3 regions of the Leptolyngbya sp. AN02str genome follow, and region 3 is predicted to be linked to each of the others. Evidence: predicted binding sites of a transcription regulator. Region 3 holds the regulator's gene; each other region holds the start of a gene.
The links. The regulator NtcA, encoded in region 3, controls nitrogen genes in cyanobacteria. The targets are predictions, from matches to a motif close to TTTGTANNNNNNNNTACAAA.
Positions count from the first base shown of each region.

Region 1: glnA (type I glutamate--ammonia ligase) is a predicted target of NtcA. The motif match lies at 1,088-1,107, and genes of this name have one in related genera.
Region 2: rpoD (RNA polymerase sigma factor RpoD) is a predicted target of NtcA. The motif match lies at 942-961, and genes of this name have one in related genera.

Region 1 covers NZ_JBNXVR010000002.1:69,593-71,866, forward strand. Annotated here, with positions in the region: gene apcB (allophycocyanin subunit beta) at 111-620, opposite strand; gene glnA (type I glutamate--ammonia ligase) at 1,279-2,274, shown strand, end outside.
Region 2 covers NZ_JBNXVR010000003.1:270,829-273,102, forward strand. Annotated here, with positions in the region: gene ACQ4M4_RS04160 (molybdopterin molybdotransferase MoeA) at 1-569, shown strand, start outside; gene rpoD (RNA polymerase sigma factor RpoD) at 1,192-2,274, shown strand, end outside.
Region 3 covers NZ_JBNXVR010000002.1:251,237-253,510, forward strand. Annotated here, with positions in the region: gene ACQ4M4_RS02840 (DUF3084 domain-containing protein) at 1-625, opposite strand, end outside; gene ntcA (global nitrogen regulator NtcA) at 891-1,562, opposite strand; gene fabI (enoyl-ACP reductase FabI) at 2,004-2,274, shown strand, end outside.

The sequences.
Region 1 (2,274 bases), 180 kb from region 3:
TCCTGAGAGACATTCAATAAAAAAAGAGGCCCTTTTGGAGCCTCTTTTTTTAAGTTTTATCGATGAGCATTGTCACTCAACCATTTTGAAGTACTAGATGCGGATTAGTACTAGATGCTGATTTCAGCCAAATCGCGGCACATGTGGTCAAACGGAGCATCCACAAAGCTGGCATCAGGAATTCCAGCAGCCGTGATTCGTTCTTTCACAATGTCTTTCATGATTTGAATACCGCGCACCGTTGGGCCAACGGGCACTCCCAACGAATTGTAGGTTTCGCGCAGCCCTTGCAACACGCGCTCATCCAGCACATTCATATTTCCGGCCACAAGCGCATAGCTAGCGTAGCGCAGATAGTAATCCATATCGCGCAGGCAAGCTGCATATCGACGAGTGGTGTAAGCGTTGCCACCCGGACGAATTAACTCAGGTACCTCTTCAAACAGCGCCAAGCCTGCTTGCTTCACGATGGCGGCAGCATCGCTATTAATCACACCTGCGGCTTGCACTCTTGCCATGCCGGTATCGAAATAGGACTTCAGGGTGTCGATCGCATCCCGATCCAAATATTTGCCCTTTGTGTCGTAGCTACCAATCAAGCTGGTTACTGCGTCCCGCATGCATGAATCTCCCAAATCTCTACCAAAATTCAAATTCGCTAAGCAAGTAGACCGTTTTATAACGTCACCTGAATTCGCCCATCATGTGCTAGCTCAGCCAGGCGAGAATCTTGCCAAACCGACCAGGTTCATCGCTAACGTGTTACATCGGGAAGATCCCAACATGACTCGCTGATTCCACATTCAATTGGGCTTTTCTTAAAATCATTAAGGTCAAGTTTATCACGCAGGAATCGCTGGTTTTGGAACGGAAACCCCTGATATCACCTGTCTTCAGATTAAGTTTTATGTCGACCGCTGCACGAATTCAGCAACATCCAAAACCCAAATCCGCATTCTTGACCCACCCCAACCGTTGAGCGATCGAGTAGGGCACTACATTTCAGCGCCAGGGCAATCGCCCATTTACCCTTCCTGCCAGAGCAAACACCCTTGAAAGATCCAAATGGTTTGACGGAAGAAGTCATTTTGTGATTTCGTATACAAAATCTACCCATCTCACTCCATAGGATGATTCAGGTACAGCAGCTCCTAATTCGATTCAATTAGGACTCTTCTGCAGCTATCCATCTTGCTTGAGAGAGGATTTGTTCGATTTCCTCAGGGCAATGTAGGGCAGCACTTAGTATTGATTTTGCTCAGGACGAAGGAGTAATTCATGGCCATGACCCCCGATGACGTCTTGCGTCAGATTAAAGACCAAGACATTAAGATGATCGACCTTAAGTTCATCGATATGCCAGGTATTTGGCAGCACCTCACGGTGTATCAAGATCAGATTGATGAAAGCAGCTTTACAGACGGCGTACCCTTCGATGGGTCTAGCATTCGGGGTTGGAAGGCTATCAACGAGTCTGACATGTCCATGGTTCTCGATGCCAGCACCGCCTGGATCGACCCTTTCATGAAAGAGCCCACTCTGAGCGTCATCTGCCAGATTAAAGAGCCCCGCACCGGAGAGTGGTATTCTCGCTGCCCTCGCGTGATTGCAACCAAAGCCGTTGAGTATTTGAAGTCTACCGGCCTTGGTGACACCGCATTCTTTGGCCCTGAAGCCGAATTCTTCATCTTCGAAGACGTTCGTTTTGATCAAAACGAGCACGAAGGCTATTACCACGTTGATAGCATTGAAGGTCGCTGGAATACTGGTAAAGTAGAGCCCGGTGGAAACAAAGCCTACAAGCCTCGCTACAAAGAAGGCTATTTCCCCGTAGCCCCCACCGACACCTCGCAAGACATGCGCACCGAAATGCTGCTGACCATGGCTAAGTGCGGTGTGCCCATTGAAAAGCACCACCATGAAGTGGCTTCGGGCGGTCAGTGCGAACTCGGCTTCCGCTTTGGCACCTTGATTGAAGCAGCCGACTGGCTGATGACCTACAAGTACTGCATTAAGAACGTAGGGATGAAGTATGGCAAGACCATTACCTTCATGCCTAAGCCCGTCTTCAACGACAACGGTTCCGGCATGCACACCCACCAGTCTATTTGGAAGGATGGGCAGCCGTTGTTTGCCGGCGATCAGTACGCCGGCTTGAGCCAAATGGCGCTGTGGTACATCGGTGGTATTTTGAAGCATGCCCCTGCGCTGCTGGCTTTCACCAACCCCACTACCAACTCCTACAAGCGCTTGGTGCCTGGTTTCGAGGCTCCT
Region 2 (2,274 bases), on a different contig from region 3:
CTCGTACAACGGCGGATATTGTTTTGTCTTCGGGTGGGGTATCCGTTGGGGACTATGACTATGTGGAGCCAGTCTTAGAGTCGTTGGGTGGTACCATCCACATTCGTTCAGTTGCAATCAAACCTGGAAAGCCCTTAACCGTTGCAACCTTTGATGCACAGACTCCCCAGCCATCTCCAGCCCAACCAGAATCGAATACATCCTGTCTTTATTTTGGCTTGCCAGGCAATCCTGTGTCTGCCCTGGTGACCTTTTGGCGATTTGTGCAGCCTGCAATTCGCAAACGATCGGGCTTATCCCATGGGTGGCATCCTACTCGGGTGATAGGGCGATCGCGTCAAGATCTTCGTTCCGATGGCAAGCGAGAGAGCTGCATTTGGGGCAAGCTTCAGCTCACGCCCGATGGCTATTGGTTTGATCCCGCTGGTGGAAGCCATAGCTCTGGAAACCTCATAAATTTGGCACAGACAAACGCTCTTGCGATCATTCCCATTGGTCAAACGCATCTTCCATCGGGGCAGTCTGTTCAACTCATGCCCATTCATACGGTTCCCTTTGTTCAACCCTGATAGAACACTCCGCTAACGATATGACGTGACCGAAGTCCACTCAGCGACCCCAGCCCTTGTTATTTTTGCGTTCTGCACAAATAGCCAAAATTTAGATTCCGCAAGATGGCTTATTTTTCTTAAGCCATTTTTCTAGACTGCTTTTCCTCAGGGGCTCGCTAGGCTATAGCAGGTAGCGACAGTTACTGAATTATTTGTAATTCCCCCATACGGGGCTACCGAAATTGAGGGGGATGTTTTTCAGTTGCAAAGAACCTGTGGCGATCTCCCAAAAGAATGGCTAAAGTATTATTCTGATCGTTTGATGCTGAACTGCAGAACGCGATCAGAACAGCCAGATTGAAATTATCAGCCGAATCTAGACACCTTGTTTTTGTCAGAAAGGCTACAATCGGGGAGACTTCTAGAGAGCTTCTAGCATTTCTGACGCTGCACCAAGCCAACGGAACGCATAGCGGCTCCTAAAATAATTGGTGCTTCTGCCTCTCAAAGCAGTGGATTGATGTTCCTTAAAAGGCCACATCATCTCCTTGCAAAGCGTCGGCTAGCAGATCAACCCATTGCCATCCGAACTAGTTCGGAACGTTTAACTTTCATTTTGAAGGAGCATGAGGAGCGCGGCATGACCCAGGCTAATGACGTACTCGAGACCATAGAGCCAGTTGAGAGCGAATTTGAACTTCTTGATGAGGCGAATGATGATCGAGACGATATGTTCGATTTTCAGCCTGAAGAAGAGGATGAAGAGGATGGCAAGGCGACAAAAGGTCGTGCTTCTCGCCGTCGAACCCAAACCAAAAAGAAGCACTATACAGAAGACTCCATCCGTCTTTATCTTCAAGAAATTGGCCGCATTCGCCTTTTGCGGGCGGATGAAGAGATTGAACTGGCCCGAAAAATTGCCGATTTGCTCGAGCTAGAGCGGATTCGCGAAAAGCTATCCAATCAGTTGGCTCGTGATCCCCACGATAGTGAATGGGCTGAAGCTGTAAACATGGCGCTGCCAGCTTTCCGCCATCGCCTGCACCTGGGTCGCCGCGCAAAAGACAAAATGGTGCAGTCCAACCTGCGACTGGTGGTGTCGATCGCCAAAAAATATATGAACCGCGGTCTGTCCTTTCAGGACTTGATTCAGGAAGGCAGTTTGGGTTTGATTCGCGCTGCTGAAAAGTTTGACCACGAGAAGGGATATAAGTTCTCGACTTATGCGACGTGGTGGATTCGTCAGGCCATTACTCGGGCGATCGCCGACCAGTCTCGTACGATTCGCCTCCCCGTTCACCTTTACGAAACCATTTCTCGCATCAAGAAGACCACCAAACTTCTGTCTCAAGAAATGGGACGCAAGCCTACTGAAGAAGAAATTGCAACTCGGATGGAGATGACCATCGAGAAGCTGCGGTTTATTGCGAAGTCGGCTCAGTTGCCCATTTCCCTCGAAACCCCAATTGGTAAAGAAGAAGATTCTCGTTTGGGAGACTTCATTGAGTCCGACGGTGAAACTCCTGAAGATCAAGTCTCTAAGAACTTGCTGCGAGAAGATTTGGAGAGTGTGCTCAGCACCCTGAGCCCTCGTGAGCGCGATGTGCTGCGCCTGCGCTATGGCCTGGATGATGGCCGTATGAAGACTCTGGAAGAAATTGGCCAGATCTTTAACGTTACCCGTGAGCGGATTCGCCAAATTGAAGCGAAGGCTCTGCGGAAA
Region 3 (2,274 bases):
CAATGCGGCGATCGCGCTCCGCAATTTCCTCTTCTCGCTGCAAAATTTGCTGCTGGCGATCGGCCTGCAATTGTCGAATTTCTTCGCGCAGTGAGTTGGCCTGACCCGATACATTACGCAGCACCGCTTGCGCCTGACGGTAGCTGGTTTCAATTTGCTGTAACTGCGATTGGGTGCTACCGAGTTGGTCTTCAGTCACGCGCAACTGACCTTCAATCCGATCCCGCTGCACATTCGCCTCATCTAGCCGACGGTTAATGCTCGACAGCCGCCGCTGAGCCTCTTGCTGCTCATCCAGTGCAACATCAAGCTCGCGCTGAATGGTTTCCCGTTCACCCTGCGCCTCCCCTAGCTCAATTCGAGCATTGGCCAGATCATCTTGAATGCTCTCTAGCTCAAACACCCCAGTACGCAAGCGATCATCAATTGCAAACAAAATGCCAAACGTGACCGCAGAAATCAAAATCCCGGTCATGATCGTGATTAAGGTGGCAGTTTGCCGGGGACGCAGCCGAAACAAGCTCAGCCGTGCTTTACCAACTCGCATTCCCAGGCGATCGCCAACGGTTGCAATCACCCCTCCCAACACCAAAATCGCCAAAATTAAGACCAGCCCTGTGGTCATCGTCAGCTACGCAGAACTCAGATACAGCCTACTGCATTCTGATAAGAGATTTCAGGAAACGCGCAAACTCTTGCCACACCATTCAACCTGCGGCCCGCGTCGTCTTACTGTCAATCTCCTACCATCAAGCAGCCTCACCCCTAGAAATTGAGTCTCCTCCATTTCCAGTGTGACATTTACGGATCAGCCTATGAGCCAAAATTTGCGAAAAATGAGGATTTTCAGCTTTTTTGCCATCTCACCCATTCATTTAGCCAACCGCGCCCTACGTAAACTGCTGACTTAGCGCAACCGGGTTGTAAACCGTGATCTTCTTTTTGTGAATGGAAATCATATTGTCCGTTCGCAGGTCGCCCAGCAACCGTGTCACCGTCACCCGAGTCGAGCCAATCGCCTCAGCGATCGCTTGATGAGACAGCTTCAGGTCGATCATAATGCCATCCGACGTGGGCACCCCAAAGTCACGACACAAAATCAGCAAAAAGCTCACCAGCCGCGATCCCATATCCCGATGGGCCAACGTTTCAATCATCATCTCAGTTTGCAAAATGCGCGATGACAGACCCTTCAGCATCAACATGCTCAAGTCGGGATTATCCTTCAGCGCCTTTTCCACCTGCTCAATCGGAATCGACAGCAGCTCTACCGGAGTAAACGCCACCGCATGGTAAAAGCGATCGGCCCGTTGCCCTGTAATGAGCGACAGCACCCCAAACACACTGTTCTCTCGCAGCAGCGCCACCGTAATTTCTTCGCCCGCCTCGTACACCCGCGACAGCTTCACCGCTCCCTTCAGCAAAAAGTAAACCCGTTCCGCAGGGTCGCCCGGAAAGAAAATGGTTTTGCCTCGTTCAAACGCCTCCACCATTGGCGGAAACACGCCACCGCTCAACTGTCGGAAAACATCTGCCAACGGCTTATCTTGTGTCGCCACCATACCCCTCGCCTTCTCGGACCCTGTGAGAGTAGTCTTTTTATTAACCAGAAATCAGCCTACGCTTAAGAACAACTACACCATCGAATTGTGCCTAAGTGAGGAAATTTTGACTTTAGAACACTTAAACTAACTTTAGAAGAGTTTTTTGTATCCGATACTACACTTGATTCCTTCAGGAAGCCTGCATGAATACCAGATTTAGCGAAATCGCTCTTGACAAGAGATGCTGCAGACCGTTTTGTGGGCTTTGTCTATCAGGGTATAGCAAGCTACGGTAAATGCGTCATCTTTCGAGATTAGGGTTAGCGGATCGTGGCATTCCAATTCTCATCCAACCACATGAACTGCCACCCAACCCCTACTTTTAGATCCCCTTTTTCAGTATTCTTAATTCGCTGGCACATCTAAAAGCCCAAAAAAATTCATACCCTCCTAACGCCAATGCTGAATTTAACTGGAAAAAATGCCCTCGTTACCGGAATTGCCAACAATCGCTCCATCGCTTGGGGCATTGCACAGCAGCTTCAGGCGGCCGGTGCCAACCTGGGCATTACCTACCTGCCCGACGACAAAGGCAAGATGGAGAAAAAGGTTGCCGATTTGGTTGAACCGTTGCAGCCCAGCCTATTCTTGCCGTTGGATGTGCAAAACGATGGGCAGGTCGAGAGCACCTTTAATACCGTGCGCGACAAGTGGGGCAAGGTTGATATCC